Regions from separate parts of the Micromonospora sp. A202 genome, predicted to be linked through region 2. Evidence: riboswitches for the same ligand, from Rfam matches in the RefSeq annotation. Region 2 holds a riboswitch; each other region holds the start of a gene.
The links. A riboswitch is a leader RNA that binds a small molecule or an ion and turns the genes downstream of it on or off. The one in region 2 is predicted to bind cyclic di-AMP.

Region 1: linked by a shared signal. The riboswitch ahead of FBZ33_RS12480 (transglycosylase family protein) and the one ahead of FBZ33_RS08740 (C39 family peptidase) in region 2 are both predicted to bind cyclic di-AMP.
Region 3: linked by a shared signal. The riboswitch ahead of FBZ33_RS01260 (hypothetical protein) and the one ahead of FBZ33_RS08740 (C39 family peptidase) in region 2 are both predicted to bind cyclic di-AMP.

What each region holds. Positions count from the first base shown of each region.
Region 1 covers NZ_VFMP01000001.1:2,706,425-2,712,123, reverse strand. Annotated here, with positions in the region: gene FBZ33_RS12500 (YafY family protein) at 1-299, opposite strand, end outside; gene FBZ33_RS12495 (VOC family protein) at 394-831, shown strand; gene dinB (DNA polymerase IV) at 889-2,076, shown strand; gene FBZ33_RS12485 (hypothetical protein) at 2,200-2,571, shown strand; gene FBZ33_RS12480 (transglycosylase family protein) at 2,698-3,369, opposite strand; cyclic di-AMP (ydaO/yuaA leader) riboswitch at 3,370-3,542, opposite strand; gene FBZ33_RS12475 (ThuA domain-containing protein) at 3,697-4,359, opposite strand; gene FBZ33_RS12470 (helix-turn-helix transcriptional regulator) at 4,425-4,760, shown strand; gene FBZ33_RS12465 (nitroreductase family protein) at 4,757-5,449, shown strand; gene htpG (molecular chaperone HtpG) at 5,515-5,699, opposite strand, start outside.
Region 2 covers NZ_VFMP01000001.1:1,892,448-1,898,146, reverse strand. Annotated here, with positions in the region: gene FBZ33_RS08750 (polysaccharide pyruvyl transferase family protein) at 1-641, shown strand, start outside; gene FBZ33_RS08745 (alpha/beta fold hydrolase) at 669-1,421, opposite strand; gene FBZ33_RS08740 (C39 family peptidase) at 1,554-2,402, opposite strand; cyclic di-AMP (ydaO/yuaA leader) riboswitch at 2,636-2,777, opposite strand; gene FBZ33_RS08735 (hypothetical protein) at 3,062-3,832, opposite strand; gene FBZ33_RS08730 (hypothetical protein) at 3,965-4,318, opposite strand; gene FBZ33_RS08725 (acyltransferase) at 4,410-5,663, opposite strand.
Region 3 covers NZ_VFMP01000001.1:264,299-269,997, forward strand. Annotated here, with positions in the region: gene FBZ33_RS01255 (carbonic anhydrase) at 12-740, shown strand; gene FBZ33_RS01260 (hypothetical protein) at 803-1,822, opposite strand; cyclic di-AMP (ydaO/yuaA leader) riboswitch at 1,827-1,957, opposite strand; gene FBZ33_RS01265 (YibE/F family protein) at 2,124-3,494, opposite strand; gene FBZ33_RS01270 (copper-translocating P-type ATPase) at 3,804-5,699, shown strand, end outside.

The DNA.
Region 1 (5,699 bases), 810 kb from region 2:
CCCGCTCCGGCGATCGTGCCGCCCGAGGCGAGGCGCAGGGAGACCGCCGTCGCGATGGCCTCCTCGTCGTCGAGGAGCAACGGCGGCAGCCGGGTGCCCGCGCCGAGCTGGTAGCCACCGCCGACGCCCGACACCGCCTGCACGGGATAGCCGAGTGTGCGCAGTCGTTGCACGTCGCGGCGGACGCAGCGGTCGGTGACGCCCAGCTCAGCGGCGAGGTCGGCGGCCGTCCAGGATGGTCGCCGCTGGAGCAGCGCCAGCAACCGCAGCACCCGCTCGGTCGTTGCCTCGACGGTCACGCGCCGATCGTCGCACGGATCGCGGAACGATCCTGTCCGCTATTCACGAGAGGCTGGGATCATGACCGACCAGATCACGAGACAGGGAGCTGACATGGCCCGCGACGTCCAGATCACCTTCGACTGCGCCGACCCCGCCGGGTTGGCCGAGTTCTGGGCCGAGGCCCTCGGCTACCAGTTGCAGGGACCGCCCGGAAACTTCGAGTCGTGGGAGCAGGCGCTGGACGCGATGGGGGTCCCGCCGGAGAACCGCAACGACGCCTCAGCGGTGGTCGACCCCGAGGGTGTGCGACCGCGCCTGTTCTTCCAGCGGGTGCCCGAGCCCAAGCAGGTGAAGAATCGCGTACACCTCGATGTGCGGGCCGCTCCCGGGCTCACGGGTGACGAGCGGATGGCGGCGCTGGAGGCGGAGGCGGAACGACTCGCCGCATACGGCGCCACCCGACTCAGTCGCCACGAGCCCGCTCCCCCACTGGGCGCCGGTCACCTCGTCATGGCCGACCCGGAGGGCAACGAGTTCTGCCTCGACTGATCGGACGTTCGCCCAGCTCATTGCAGAGATGGCCACCCGCCATGCGAACATGTGTACGTGTCGCCCGGCGCCAGCATCCTGCACGCCGACCTGGACGCCTTCTACGCGTCGGTCGAGCAGCGTGACGACCCGCGCCTGCGGGGGCGGCCGGTGATCGTCGGGGGCGGCGTGGTCCTCGCGGCCAGTTACGAGGCGAAGGCGCGAGGCGTACGCAGCGCGATGGGTGGTCAGCAGGCGCGCCGCCTCTGTCCGGACGCGATCGTGGTGCCGCCCCGGATGTCGGCGTACACGGCGGCGAGCCGGGCGGTCTTCGAGATCTTCCGGCAGACCACGCCACTGGTCGAGGGGCTCTCCATCGACGAGGCGTTCCTGGACGTCGGTGGCCTGTGGCGGCTGGTCGGGTCGCCGGCCGAGATCGCCGAGCGGCTGCGCCGGGAGGTTCGTGAACGGGTCCACCTGCCGATCACGGTGGGTGTGGCCCGCACGAAGTTCCTGGCGAAGGTGGCCAGCGGGGTGGCGAAGCCGGACGGTCTGCTGGTGGTCGCACCGGACGCCGAGTTGGCGTTCCTGCACCCACTGCCGGTCGAGCGGTTGTGGGGCGTCGGGCCGGTCACCTCAGCGAAGCTGCGGGAACGCCGGATCCGTACGGTCGGTGAGGTGGCCCGGCTCGGTGAGGCCGCCCTGGTGTCGCTGCTCGGCTCGGGCGCCGGCCGGCACCTGCACGCTCTGGCGCACAACCGCGATCCTCGCTCGGTGCAGGTCGGCCGTCGACGCGGTTCGATGGGCGCGCAGCATGCGCTGAGCCGCACGCCGCATGCCCCGGCGGAGCTGGATGCCATCCTCGCCGGCCTGGTCGACCGGGTCAGCCGCCGCATGCGGGCGGCTGGGCGCTCCGGTCGCACCGTGGTGTTGCGGCTGCGCTTCGGCGACTACACCCGGGCCACTCGCTCGCACACCATCGGCAAGGCGACCGCCGACACGACGCCGCTGCTCGCCGCCGCGCGCGCGTTGCTGCGAGCCGCGCTGACCGAGATCGATCGTCGTGGTGTCACCCTGATCGGTGTCTCAGTGGGCAACCTGGACGACAACCCCGTGCAACCGGAGCTGCCGTTTCACCGCGATCCGGGCGCGGAGTTGGACGCTGCGGTGGACGCGGTCCGTGACCGGTTCGGCTCAACGGCGCTGACCCGAGCGGTCCTGCTCGGCCGGGAGCCGGGCGTCGAGATGCCGCTGCTGCCGGATTGACCGATCTGCGTGCGGCGTCCCGGCGAACGCTGCGACCGGAGACACATCACAGCAGGTCGGCGGTTTAACCGGCGGCTGACGGGTGACCCTTGTGGGGTACAGCCTGACAAGGGGGGACCCACAATGTCCGACGACGACACCAGCAACCGGCCGAGTCGCACTGCCGAGCGGCCGCACGACGTGACAGACCCGCTGCTCTGGCAACTGGCGATCGACGTGCTGAGCGCCCACGAGCCGGACGACGAGGGTCGGTGCCGCAACCTTCAGTGCGCCGGGCAGTCCTGGCCGTGCGCGGCCCGCGCCGGCGCGGAGCAGTCGATGCGACTGGCCCGCAGCACACCCGCCCCGGGCGAGGTGACCATCGACGGCGGCGACAACGAGGAGGGCGGCACGGGCTGGTCCGGGGAGGGCAGCGCACCGGCGCCCCGCTGGGGCTGGAACGCCGGCCCGGTCGCGTCGCACCGAGGGTCGAAGGCATCCGCCTCCGCGGCGTGACGGCTTCCCCCCGGGGTACGGGCGCTCGGGCTGATCCGCACCACACGTACGAACGCTCGGCCGGTGACCCGGCCGAGCGTTCGTGTGTCATCCCTCAGAGGCTGAGCCGCTGACCCGGGAAGACCGTCAGAGGCTGAGCCGCTGACCCGGGAAGATCAGGCCCGGGTCGGCCCCGATCAGCTGCTGGTTGTGCTCGTAGAGCGCCTGCCAACCGCCGGCCACCCGGTGGCTGTCGGCGATCTCCGACAGGGTGTCGCCCGGCTTGACCAGGTACGTCTGGCCGCCCGTGGTCGGCGCGGTGCGCTCGTGGTTGCGGGTCGCCGGCTGCTCCCGCCGCGAGGGCCGCTCCTGCTGCTCGGTGGGCTTCGCCGTGGACTTCGCGGTGGGCTTCTGCGTGGACTTCGTCGACGGCTTCGTGGCGGAGCCGCCGGACGAACCGCCCTTTTTGCCGCAGGTCGGCCACGCGCCGATGCCCTGCCCGTCGAGCACCTTCTCGGCGATGGCGATCTGCTCGCCGCGGCTGGCCAGGTCGGCGCGGGCGGCGTACTTCTTGCCGCCGTAGCCGGCCCAGGTGCTCTGGGAGAACTGCAGGCCACCGTAGTAGCCGTTGCCGGTGTTGATCTTCCAGTTACCGCCGGACTCGCACTTGGCGATCGCGTCCCAGTTGACCGCGGCCTGCGCGGGGGCGGCCGGGCCGAAGAGGGCCACAGCACCGGTGACCGCACCGACGGCCAGGGTGCCGACGGCGAGACGGCGGGTGGTGACCCGTCGGTGACGGGGCGTGTAGACAGACGTCATGTGAACTTCCTCCACGCCGGCGAGGTGAGCTGTCGGGTTCGGGCCGAGGAGCCCGGCCGCACGATCGCGGCTTCACCCCGAGGTGACGTGCACCGAGGAACGTTTGGGTCCCCCGCTCCTGCCCGGGTGACTGGGTTCCACCGACCGGGGGCAGGATTTGGCGTTGCCGGCCGTGGTGTCCGCAGTGGCGAACCCGACCGACGTTAGGCACGGTCGGTGACGATCGCCCAACCCCTGTGAAGTTCTTCACCGGGGCACGCGGGGCGTCACCCGCAGCGGTTGCGGGCGGCCGGTCGGTGTGCAGTGACCACCGTGGACCGTTGCGGATCAGATGCGGTGACGGAGCCAGAGCACGATGCGCCGCAGCAGCTCGACGTGCCCCGGCGACTCGTACGACCGGGCGTCGTGACCGAGTGCGTTGTAGACGATCCGGCTGCTCCCGGCCGTGCGCGCCCAGACGAGCGGGTGGGTGTCGCCGCCCTCGTCGTGGACGTAGAGAGTCTCGACGTCGACGCCGTCGAGCAACTCCAGGTCGGTGTAGCGCTCGTCGTGCACCTCGAAGTCCACGAGACCGGTAGTGATCGGGTGCTCGATGTCGGTGCGTCGGATGAGGCTGGTTCCGATCGGCGGGTGGAAGGTCCGACCGTGGTCCCAGGCGGCGCCGACCGTGGACCGCCAGGTCGCGAGCTGGGGAAACGCGATCGTCGCGCTGTGCGTGGCGAGCAGGCTGCCGCCACGGGCCAGGAAGGCGTCGAGGACGCGGCCGAACTCCTCGTCCTGCGGGATCGGGGTCGTGCGGTCGGCGCTGGCGTTCACTACCAGGAGGCGGGCACCGTCGAGTGCGGCCGCGAGTTGGTCGACGGTGGTCACGATCGCCACCGGGCCCGCGTCGCCGACGAGCTGGGCGATCGCCGCGCTGGTCTCGGCCAACGGGTGCCAGGGATCGGCGTGCCGGCCCTCCCCGCTGAAGATCACTGTTTCGACCGGCATGACCGTGCTCCGCTCTTCATTTGGAAGATTTTCGAAATCACGAAACCAAAGCTAGCATGGCGTCCATGAGAGCCCTGCATCATCCCGATCTCGCCTCGGTCGACCTCGCCACCGTGCTCGGCGCCCTCGCCGACCCGGTGCGCCTGAGTGTCGTACGACAGTTGGCGCAGGCCGGTGGGGTCGTCTGCGGGAAGTTCGACGCGTTGTCCGAGGTGAGCATGTCCACGCTGTCGCATCACCTGAAGGTGCTGCGGGCAGCCGGCGTCCTCCGTGTCACGCCCAACGGCAGCTTCCGGAGACACGAACTGCGTGCGGACGACATCAATGACCGGTTTCCCGGGCTCCTTCCCGCGGTCATCGCCAACCTCGAGCTGACAGAACGAGTGGGAGTTCCCGCATGAGCGACACCAAACCGGCCGGGCAGAGCGGGCCGCGCACACTGGGCCTGTCCGCCGACGAGGTCCTGAGCACGACCCGCGCCGTCCGCAAGCGTCTCGACCTGGGACGCCCGGTCCCCCGTGACGTGATCGAGGACTGCCTGCGCATCGCGCTTCAGGCCCCCAGCGGCCGCAACAGGCAACGCTGGGACTTCATCTTCGTCGAGGATCCGCAGACCCGGGCCGCCGTCGCCCGACTGTGGCGACTCGGGCTGATGGCATCGCCACCCGCGTCGGGCGGCACCGGGCCGGCCTTCAGCCGGATGGACTTCGCCTCCGAGCAGTGGGGCCGGATCGCCGGCAGCCTGCAACACCTGGCGGACCACCTGCACGAGGTGCCGCTGCTGCTCATCCCCTGCCTGCGGGTCGAGTCCCGCGCCGAGCTGGCCAGCGTGCGCGGGCAGGCCGGGGCCTGGGGTTCGGTCATCCCGGCGTTCTGGAGCTTCATGCTGGCCGCCCGGGAACGCGGGCTCGGCACCGCGTGGACCACGAGCCATCTCAGCTACGAAAGGGAGATGGCAGACCTGCTCGGCATCCCCTACGACACCGTCGTGCAGGTGGCGCTCACGCCGGTGGCGTACACCCTGGGCACCGACTTCAAGCCCGGTCCGCGGGCCGACGCGGACGGGTTCGCCCACTGGAACCGCTGGTAGCCGGCCACCGCCGGCGGCGGGCCACCCGGTAACCCGGGAAGCCCGCCGCTTGACGGGTACGCCAGCTATAGGGTGCGCGCCAGCCGGTCGGCGAGCGTCCGGGTGAAGCGGGCCGGGTCGGTCAGCTCACCGCCCTCGGCGAGCACCGCCAGGCCGTAGAGCAGCTCGGCGGTCTCGGTCAGGGCCGCCTGGTCGCTGCCCTGCTCGTGGGCCTTGCGCAGCCCGGACACCAGCGGGTGACCGGGGTTGA
Region 2 (5,699 bases):
TGCTCTACGGCGACGCGCCGAAGCTGCGCGGCAAGACCGCCGACATGCCGATCCACACCTCGCACCCGCTCTTCGTCGAGGACAAGGTGCGGATGTTCATGGACCCGTGGCCCTGGATGGACTATCTCTCCGGGTTCGACTTCGCCTTCGGCACCCGGATCCACGGCACCATCACGGCGCTGATCTCGGGCATCCCCGGCTATCTGCTGGCGCACGACTCGCGCACCCTGGAGCTGGCCCGATACTTCGACATCCCGCACCGGTTGTTGCGCGATGCGCCGGCCGACGTTGACGCTGCCCAACTCTATGCGGAAGCCGACTACACGGCCCTGAACGAGGGCCACAAGGAGCGCTTCGCGCGGATCACCGCGTTCCTCGCCAAGCACGACCTCGGCCTCTCGTTCGCCGATGGAGACAGCGCCACCCGCTTCGACGAGCAGGTCCGCCAGACCGTCTACCCACCTGCGGTCCGGCCGGTCTCCTCCTACTCTCCCGAGGAGTTGCTGACGCGCATCCAGTGGCTGCGGGACGAAACCCGGACGCTCCAGACAGAGGTCAATACCCTCCACGCGCGGTCACTGCGCGGGCGGGTCAAGCAGGCCGTCGCCGGCCGGGTCCGCCGGATGCTCGGAGCCAGGTGACCAGCCACCGCGTCCGCTTCATCCAGCTCACCCGCGTCGGTACGGGTCGAGCAGCGCCAGCACGGCAGCCGGGTCCTCCACGTGTGCGTTGTGGCCGAGACCGGGCAGCGTGACGACCGGTACGCCGTACGCCTTGAGCTGCTCGTCGGTGACCAGCGAGTCGTGTTCCCCGCGGGCCAGCACCACCGGCACGTCGGTCGCCGCCAGCAACGGGACCAGGTCGGGCTCGCCGACGCCGAAGGCTGTCGAGTCCATGGCGAGGCGCCACCGGCCGTCGACCTGACGCAACCCGGCGTCCACCACCGGATGATCCGGCGGGACCAGGCCGACCAACCCGGAGACGCGCAGGTAGCGGCGGGCGGCCTCGGTGCGACTGGCGAACCAGCTCACCGGGCGCGCGGCGAGCTCGGCCGCGCGGGTCAGCTCGTCGGGTGACCAGACCGCCTTGATGCCCAGCCCGACCACCGCGTCCACCGGCATCCCGGCGGCGCGGGCGGCCAACGCCAGGCCGACCACCCCGCCCAGCGAGTGCCCGAGCACGACGATCCGGTCGTCGGCGACCAGGCCGTGGGCGATCCGCTCGGCGAACCCATCAAAGGAGTACGACGGCAGCGGGGCCGACCAGCCGTGACCGGCAAGGTCCGGTGCCAGCCACCGCCCGGGCCAGTGCTGCTCCAGCAGTGGGGCCGAGGGCAGCCAGACGTCCCCGGTCGCCCCCATCCCGTGCAGCAGCAACAGGATCGGCCCACGGCCTGCCCGGCCACCTGATTCATCCACCACGGCCGCAGTCTCCCACGGTTCGCGACCAGGTACGAGGGTCGTCGATGCGGCGCAGGCCTGACCGCTCGGTGAAGACGCCGCGGGCGCCGGCCCTTGTGGGGGACGGCGCCCGAAGCGGTCAACGTGCCTGGGTCAGGCGGAGTAGCCCCGGCTGGCGATCCAGTTGGCCAGGTCGATCGTGGTGATCCAGTACGACGCGTCGGCCGGGTTCGCCGAGTCGGCGATCCGCACGGTCCGGCCGTTGTCCTTGTAACCCACGACGGCGATGTAGTGACCGCCACCGTAGGAGTGCCAGCCGCCGTTGGTGTCGGTGGCGTCACCGACGACGTTGGCGACCACGCCACGGCCGTCGGTGATGGCCTTGACGACGTCGGCCTGGAGCTGGTCCATCTGGGCCGGGCTGGGCGCGCCGGCGAACATCCGGGTCCGGTACGGAGAGCCCTTCACCTCGGCGTTGAGCACCCGAGTGGTGTCCAGGGCCGAGTTGGTGCCCATCTCGCTGGTGCCCAGCTCGGCGCCGAGTTCGTTCTGGGTGCGGTCGATGCCGGCGGCGCTGAGCGCGTTACGGGTGGCTGCCGGGCCGCAGTTGTAGTACGTGTTCTGCGCCTCGTAGTCGTAGTCGAGCACCTTCGTCGCGGGCGGCTTCGGCCGCTCCGGCTTACGGGTCAGGTCGGGATTGCTGCTGGCCTTGGCCGTGGGTGACGCGGCGGTGGTGGTCGGGGCTGCGGTGGTCGGCGCGGCACTGGCCGACGGGGACGCCTCGCGCACCTCGCCGCGGGAGGCGGCGACGTCGCTGCGCATCTCGGCGACAGTGGTCGCGGTGCGCTGGCCGGCCGGCGCGTCGTCGGCGGTGGTGAGCAGGGCGCCGGTGGTGGTGGCGATGGCGAGGGCCGCGGCGGAGGCGGCAACGATCTGGTACGGACGCTCGGTGGTGAGGCGGCGGAGCTGACGCTTCAGGGTGTGCTTCACGGGGTCCTCCACGGATCGGGGGGAGAGCGGCACACCGGGGCCGGACCGGCATCCGGGCAGGCGCCAGCGCGCGGACGATGGTCCGCGGATGGTGAACCGCTCAGGGGAACGCCCGGCGCGGCCGGGCGGTTAGGCGATGACCCGGGGGGGTCAGCTCACCGTCACTGGACGAATGAGCGGGGGCACCGCTACGCCGTGGAGGCGAAGGAACAACCGAGGGGTGGAAAGGTGCTGCACGAGGATGGAACTCCTTCCGACACCGCCTACCGGGTTAGCTGACGGATTCGGGCGGGAAGATCGCCCTACCGCGGGCCATGGCTCGCGGATTCACCCCGGACTTACTGATGGGTCCCCGGTTCGTTCATCACGATTGAGCGGGTCGGCGCGGCGTCGCCTCTTGCGATCGGTTACCGCACCGGACAGGACGACAGTACTGGCCGGCTCTCACCCTGCCAAGCCGGGTTCACCTGTGTAAACCCCAATCGGCGCGACAATTTCTGCGCGTATTGCCGCTGACGTGACTCGATGGGACAAGCGGTTACGGTGACGCCAACGGGCGACAACCGGACAGGTCGCCGATAATGCGGCCACAATCACGGGGACAATCGAGCCAATCGTGCCCGACGCCCGATTCGCCATAGACATGACCGGGCTCACATAACGGATCGGGCTCAACCCGCGCGAGCCGGGCGCCAACGTGCCACGAGGGCGGGACGGAACACCCGGGTAGCCGCCCGGCGGGCGGGTACCGGGTTCGGCCGCCGCCGGGCCGCTGCCGCGTACGCCTCCTCGGCGAGAGTGCGGGCCGACTCGGCGGCCAGTTCCGCGTCCCGCCAGGCGGCCCGCTCCCGGGTGGCTGCGGCCTGGTAGTCGGCCAGCCTCGCGTCCCGGATCGCCCGGCTCAGCAGCACCTCCTGCTCGACCGGGTGCCGCCGGGAATCCCAACCGTGCCGGTGCCCGAACACGTCGCCGAACTGCGCCATGGTCAGGTCGCCCCGCCAGTGCGCCGCCGCCGCCGCGCGATGCAGGTAGCGCTCCCGGGAGGCGTACTCGGCGGGGGTGCGGGGGGTATGCGGGGTGGGCAGCGCCCCGGCTCCCGCGAAGCGACGCGCGGCCACGTCCGCCTCGTCGTACCTGCCCCAGGCCCGCTCCACCTGCTCCTGAGCGGTCAGCCAGGAAGCCCGTCGCCGCCGGGCGTTCTGCCCCGCGCCGGCCGCGGCGACGGCCACTTCCTCGGCGTACCGGCGCAGGTCGACGGCCTCGGCCTCAGCCAACTCCCGGGCGGTAGGCGCCGCCGGGGCCGGGTCGTCCGTTGGCCGGTCCCGCTCGGGGCGGGCGGCCAGCACGATGAGTACGCCCAGTGCCAGCAGGAACAGGGCTGACCAGATGGCGGCGGCCTGCGGCACCTCGGTCACGAACTGGTAGAAGACGACGGTCTCCATGGTCGGCACCTCGGGGAGAGAACAATGCGGTGGGAGCCCCACCGGCCACCGGGCCACGGTGGGCCACGGATCGGCGAGGTGCGGGACGGGTGGATCGACAGGGCGCGGCGACGGGACGCTCGTCCCGGTGGATCAGCGCCCGGGTGGAGCCCGGGGCGCCCAGCTCCTCGGACCATCCACGAGGGGCAGCCGTTCAGACCCGGCCGCGCACACCAGCGGCACTCCGGCCACCACGATGACGCCCCGGCCGCGCAGGGCCGGGTGCGAGTCGACTGAGCAGACCGGGAAGGCCTTCTCGGCGGCTCCCTCAGCGACCGCTGGGGCCGCGTGCACGGTCGGCGTTGGCGCGGCGGTCGGCGTTGGCGCGGCGGCCGAGGCCGGGCCTGCGCCAAGCGCCAGGGCCGCGACGACGGCGAGGCTGGTCAGCACCCGTGTCGCCCAGCGCGCCACCCACCACAGGGGACAGGTGAACGCGACCGGAAGCACGCCCCGACGCTACCGTCACGCCGGCCCGGGCGCATCGACCACGGGCGTGTCGGCGTACGCCGCGCCGACCGCGCTGACCAGTGCGGACGCCTCAGCGCGACTCGGCGTACGTCGATCGGCCGCTGGCCTGCTCGACGTCGCCGACGGCGGCTTCGCCGGCCTGGGCCTGGGTCCCGACGCCATCGGCGGTGCGGTCTTCGCGGCCGTTGACTTCAATGCTGGCGGTGCGTTGCTGAGGGACGGCCACCTGGCGGGCCGGGCGGCGTGGAGCGAGCCGGCGCATCATCGGGGTCTCGACGAAGCGGTGCAGCAGCCCGGCGAGGACCAGGTTCACCAGTAGGAAGCCGAGCACCGCGACGGGGCCACGCCAGCCCTGGAAGCCGGTCCCCCAGTCACCGCTCCAGCGCAGCACGCTCGTCATCACCAGCACGTGCACCAGGTAGAAGGCGAAGGAGACCTCGCCGAGCCAGACCACCGGTCGGGACCGCCACGGGGAACGCTTACCTCGGACGTCCGCGTCCGCGGCGGCAGTGATCACCAGCAGATACGCCACCGCGAGCAGCGTGGTCCACAGCTCGGCGCGAATCCATTCTGCCGCTGCCACCCAGGTGGCCAGGAAGATCACGCTGGCTGCGGTCAGCCCCGGGCCCCGCCAGAGGCCACGGCGCATCAGCTCGGCCGCCACCGCGCCCATCCAGAACTCCAGCGACCGTACGGGCGGGAAGATCTGCGTGAACCACCAGCGGCTCGCCTCCGGCACCAGGTGCTGGGCCGGCCAGAGCGCGAGGATCAGCAGAGGTAGCGCGACGATCAGCACCCAGAGCAGCTTCGGCCGGGCCCGGCGCAGCAGCGGCAGCGCCAACGGCAGGCAGAGGTAGAAGAAGAACTCGCAGGAGAGCGACCAGCTCACGGTGTTGATGCTGTAGAACCAGCCCGGTCGGGGATCCCAGGCCTGCAACAACAGCAGGTTCTCCAGCGCGACCGCCGGCAGGACCGGGTCGGCGAACCACCAGGCGACCAGCAGCGCCACCCCCCACAGCACCAGGTGATTCGGATAGATCTTGGCGACCCGTCGCCGCCAGAAGGTGCGCCGGGAGTCGCCTACGCGGGCCGACCAGACCAGCACGAAACCGCTCAGGATGAAGAAGAACTGCACCCCGGACAGGCCGAGGGTGAACAGCGCGTCGACCACGGCCTTGTAGTCCGGCTCGGCGATGATCCGCATGGTGCCCGCGTGGAATCCGAAGACCAGCAACGCGGCGATCCAGCGCAGCCCGGTCAGCGAGGGCAGCCGGGCCGGCGCGGGGGTGGGCCGGGCAGCCGTCTCCGCGGCGGCGCTCGTCATGCTGGGATCCCGACGCTCGGCAAGGTCACCAGCACG
Region 3 (5,699 bases), 1.6 Mb from region 2:
GAGGTGCGGGGATGAGTCATTCCGGAACGCCCGGCGGACAGCCGGGCCCGCAGCGGACCACCGACCGCGCCCCGGCGCCGAGCGAGCCGGCCCGCGCGTACGCCGAGTTGATCGCCGGCAACCGGCGCTTCGTCGGCGGCGCCCCCCGCCACCCCAACCAGGACGCCGGGCACCGGGCCGCGGTGGCCGACGGGCAGCACCCGTTCGCGGTGATCGTCGGCTGCTCCGACTCCCGCCTGGCCGCTGAGATCATCTTCGACCGCGGGCTGGGCGACCTGTTCGTGGTCCGCACCGCCGGCCACACCGCCGGCCCCGAGGTGCTCGGCAGCGTGGAGTACGCGGTGACCGTGCTGGGCACCCCGCTGGTGGTGGTGCTCGGGCACGACTCGTGCGGTGCGGTACAGGCGGCCCGGGAGGTCGCCACGACCGGCACCCAACCCCAGGGGCACCTGCGGGCGGTGGTCGACGCGGTGCTGCCCAGCCTGCGCCGGGCCGAGACCGAGGGTGTGCAGGACATCGACGGCATCGTCGACATCCACATCGCACAGACGGTCGAGACGCTGCTCGGGCAGTCGCCGGTGCTGGCCGACGAGGTGGCGCAGGGGCGGTGCGCGGTGGTGGGTGTGTCGTACCGGCTCGCCGCCGGAGCGGTCAGCCCGGTGGCCGCCGTGCCGGCCTGCTTCGCGACGCTCGGCGAGGAGGCCGGGCCCCTCGACCCGGCCGCGCCCGCCGCCGCCTGACGCTGACGCGACGAGGGCCGCCCCGCGCGACGCGGAACGGCCCTCGGCGAGGGTTCAGCGGGTCAGAGCAGCGACATGTGGACGTGGTCGGTGTGGTTCGACGGCCCGCTGTACGAACTCCAGCCGGTCGCCGGGAACCAGATCTGCCGGTTCCAGATCACGTAGTAGATGCCCAGCCGGTCGGCGTTACGGATGAGGAAGGCGGCGACGTTGTTGCCGTACCTCCGGGTGTCATCGTTGTGCCACGGGGCGAAGCCGCTCTTCTGCAGCGACCAGTCGCAGGCGCGGCCCTTCGGATGCTCCCACGGCCCACCGGATCGGTAGCAGCCGACAAACCGGTTGTAGCCGGCCGCCTTGACCTCCTTGTACGCGTGCAGGGTGCGGGGCGTGACGCAACCGGACGTGGTCGGGTCGTTCTCGCTGCACGACTGCGGCTTCCAGTCACCGTCGGCGGTGCGACCCGGGCCGATCTTGGCCACCTTCGAGGTGGCGTCCACCAGGCCGCCGGTGAAGCCCTTGCCGCCGACGAGGGAGAGCGCCTTGTCCGCCTCGCTCTTCCGCTTCGCCATCAGGGCGGTCTGCTTCTGCTGCTCGCGGACCTCCGCGTCGAGGGCCAGCTTGGCCTGCTCGGCGCGGGCCTTCGCCGTGTTGACCTCGGCGAGCTTCTTCTCGTTGACCATGTTCATCTCGTCGAGCACCGCGGCACGCTGGACGAAGGCGTCGGGGGCCTTGCTCTCCAGCAGCATCGCGAGCGCGCCGATCCGGCCGGTCCGGTACGACTGGGCGGCGATCAGCCCGACCTGTGGGGTCAGCGCGTCCAGGTCGGCCTTTGCCCGGTCGACCTCCAGCGCAAGTTCCAACTGCCGCTTCTTGGACTTGTCCAGTTGGGACTTGGCGGCGGAGTAGTCGCGGTTGGCCTGCTCGATGACGTCGGTCAGCAGTTGCGGCTCGCCGTCCTCCTCGTGCCCGGACGGTGTGGGGGTCGTCGGGGCGGCGTGGGCCGGGAGGGGCCCGGCGAGCACGGTCAATGCGGCGATCACGGCCACCACGGGTGTCAACCAGCGGCGTAGGGGTGCCGTCACAATGTTCCCTTCCGTCGACCGCCGACCGGGTTAGCTGACGGGTTCGGGGCGGAAGTGGCCCCTACCGCTGACGCGGATTCACCCCACGTACCTGGGTCCCCGATTCGCCGGTTGGCGATTGGGCGGTGGCACCGCAGGCGCCGCTTCGCGCCTTCATCGGTAACCGGCAGCGAGGTTACCCGAGAGTCGGCCGTGTGAGCTACGCCTGGATGCCGACCAAAAGCGTCATTTCGCCATAGCGTTGAGTGACCAGTGACGTGGTTCTCAGGGTGGACGCCCGATCTGGTCACGCTGAGGAGTGTCACCATGCCGTATCCGTGCTCCTGTTCGACTCCGGCCACCCGTCGGTGGCGGTGGATGGGGGTGGGGTCCGCGTCGGATCCGGCTCGTCGGGGCGACCCGCTCGCGGTGAGATGAGTGCGGCCAGTGCCTCCGCCCGGTCCGGCTGAGGTCGCGGGGCGGAAGCGTCGGTGGACGGTGTGGCGTCCGCACGCCCGGCCGCGGTCACCACTGCGGCCAGCCCGGTTGTCAGTGGCACGGCGGCGATCAGGCCGAGGGTGGCGACAGCGCTGCGGACGATCTCCTGCGCGAGGAACTCGCTGGTGAGGATCTGCCCGATCGGCCGCGCGTCGGCGGTGAGCAGGAGCAGCAGGGGCAGCGACGCGCCCGCGTACGCCAGCACGATGGTGTTGACAGTGGAGGCGATGTGCGCGCGGCCGACGCGGGTCGCGGCGCGGTAGAGCTGCAACCGGGTCAGGCCGGGGTTGGCGTGCGCCAACTCGGTGACGGTGGCCGCCTGGGTGACCGTCACGTCGTCGAGCACCCCGAGCGAGCCGATGATGATTCCGGCGAGCAGCAGACCGTGCAGGTCCACGTCGCCCTGGAACATCGACAGCGTGGTGGCGTCCTCGCTGCCGAAGCCGGTGAGGTGGGTTGCCGCCGTCGCGATGGTGGCGAGCACGCCGGTCAGCACCAGGCTGCCCAGGGTGCCGAGCACCGCGACCGAGGTCTGTGCGGTGACCCCGTGCGTCAGGTAGAGCACCACGAACATGATCAGGGCGGCACCCACCACCGCCACCAGCAGAGGTGACTTGCCGGCGCCGATGCCCGGCAGCACGAAGGTGAGCAGGATGGCGAAGCTGGCCGCCAACCCGGCGAGCGCGGCCAGACCCCGCCACCGACCGAACGCGACGATCGCCGCGGCGAAGACCACCGCCAACCACAGCATCGGGGTGCCGCGCTGGTGCTCGGCGATGTTCCAGTTGCTGGTGCTGGGATCGGTGGGATCGGTCAGCTCGACCAGGATGACCTCGTCGCCGACCGCGACCCGGGGTGCGCCCGGCCCGTCGGGCACCGGTGTCTGCACCTGCTGGCCGGCGGACGGCCCGTCGTCCACCCGGACGTCGACAGTGCCGCACGGGCCGCCGCCGACGCGTGGTGTGCCCTCCGGGCTCGACGGCGTCGGCGGGCATGGTTCGGTCACCACCCGGGTCACCGTGCCGGGGAAGCGCGGCACATCCGCCCCGCCGTCGGTCTCCGATGCCCCACCGCGCGGCCAGAGCAGCAGTGCTGCGAGCACGGTGGCGACGAAGAGGGGCACCACCGTCATGATGAGGATCCGCCGGACCCGGGGCGGGGCGGACGGAGCGGGGCGGGTGTGGTCGGAACCCAAGGCGAGACTCCCAACGATCCGGTGCGGGGTACGTGTCAGTGGGCCGGTCGGTTCATCCGCACTGCGGAATCGCGGCGGGAGACGCGGCGGATCGCTGACCGGCGACCACCCGATCACGGATGGTCAGTGCCCGGCCCGGGCGGCCAGGAGCGACGCCACCGGGTGGCGGCGCCGGTGCCCGTTCGTGCAGCGGCATGCGGGGGGTCATCGTGGGGAATGCTAACCAGCCCGGTCCGGGGACGCAGGTCGTGACGGAGTGTCGCCGCTGAACCGCTCGCGTGCCGGTCCCCGGCCAGGCATGTTGGAGACATGCCCGCTCAATCACCGCCCGATCCCGGCCATGAGCGGCACGCCACCCCGGCCGCGCCCCCGCAGCAAGCGGGGCACGACAAGCACGCCGGGCACGACAAGCACGCCGGGCACGACAAGCACGCCGGGCACGATCCGGCGATGTTCCGTCGTCGCTTCTGGGCCTGCCTGGCGCTCACCATCCCGGTGGTCCTGGCCAGCCACCTGGTCTGGGACCAGCTGGGTCTGAGCTGGGACGTTCCCGGCCGCTCCTGGGTGGGTCCGGTGCTCGGCTCGGCGGTGTTCTGGTGGGGCGGCTGGCTGTTCCTGATCGGTGCGGTCCGGGAGGTGCGGGACCGGGCGCCCGGGATGATGCTGCTGGTCGCGATGGCGATCACCGTGGCGTACACCGCGTCCCTGGCGACCAGCCTGGGCGTCTTCGACCTGGACTTCTGGTGGGAGTTGGCCGCGCTGGTCACCATCATGCTGCTCGGGCACTGGCAGGAGATGAAGGCCATCGGGCAGGCCCGGGGAGCGCTCGTGGCGCTGGCCGCGCTGCTACCGGACGAGGCCGAGCGGGTGGCGGCGGATGGCCGGGTCGAGGCGGTGCCGGTGACCGGTCTGCGGGTCGGTGACGTGGTGCTGGTCCGCCCGGGCGGGCGGGTGCCGGCCGACGGGCGGATCATCGATGGCGGCGCCGAGCTGGATGAATCGATGATCACCGGGGAGTCGCGGCCGGTCGCCCGGTCGACGGGTGATCGGGTGGTGGCCGGCACCGTCGCCACCGACTCGGCGATCCGGGTCGGTGTGGAGGCGCTGGGTGAGCAGACCGCACTCGCCGGCATCCAGCGCATGGTCGCGCAGGCCCAGGCTTCCGGTGGGCGGACCCAACTGCTGGCCGACCGTTTCGCCGCGGCGCTGTTCTACGTGGCCACCGGCACCGCCGTGCTGACCGTGCTGGTCTGGACCGCGCTCGGTCAGCCCGACGAGGCGGTGGTGCGTGCGGTCACCGTCCTGGTGATCGCCTGCCCGCACGCACTGGGTCTGGCCATCCCCCTGGTCGTCGCGCTCTCCACCGCGTTGGCCGCGCGGTCCGGAATCCTGGTCAAGGACCGGTTGGCGTTGGAGCGGATGCGGACGGTCGGCGCGGTTCTCTTCGACAAGACCGGCACGCTGACCCGGGGCGAGCACGCGGTCACCGACGTGGTGACGGTGCCGGGCATCGGGCGGGACGAGGTGCTGCGGATCGCGGCGGGTGTCGAGTCGGACAGTGAACATCCGTTGGCCCGGGCGATCGTGGCGGCGGCCGGACACGCGGCCCCGGCCGCCGGGTTCCGGTCGCTGCCGGGCCGCGGTGTGCAGGCGACGATCGACGGTACGGAGTACGCGGTGGGCGGGCCGGCGCTGCTGCGGGAACTGGGCCTGTCGCTCCCGACGGAACTGGTGACGGCGAACGAGCGGTGGTCGGCGCGGGGTGCTGCGGTGCTGCATCTGGTGCGGCTGCCGGACACCGTGCTCGGCGCGTTCGCGTTGACCGACGAGGTGCGTCCGGAGGCCCGGCGGGCCGTCGACGAGCTGCGTGCCGAGGGCGTCCGAACCATCGCCATGATCACGGGTGACGCCCGACCGGTCGCCGAGGCGGTCGCTGCCGAGGTCGGTTTCCGGCCCGGTGTCGACGAGGTCTTCGCCGAGGTGCTGCCGGGGGAGAAGGACGACCGGGTGGCGGAGCTGCAGCGGCGAGGGTTGATCGTGGCGATGGTCGGTGACGGGGTGAACGACGCTCCGGCGTTGGCCCGAGCGGACGTCGGTATCGCGATCGGCGCGGGCACCGATGTGGCGATCGAGTCCGCCGGGGTGGTGCTGGCGTCCTCGGACCCGCGCGGGGTGGGTGCCGTCGTCCGGTTGTCCCGGGGCTCG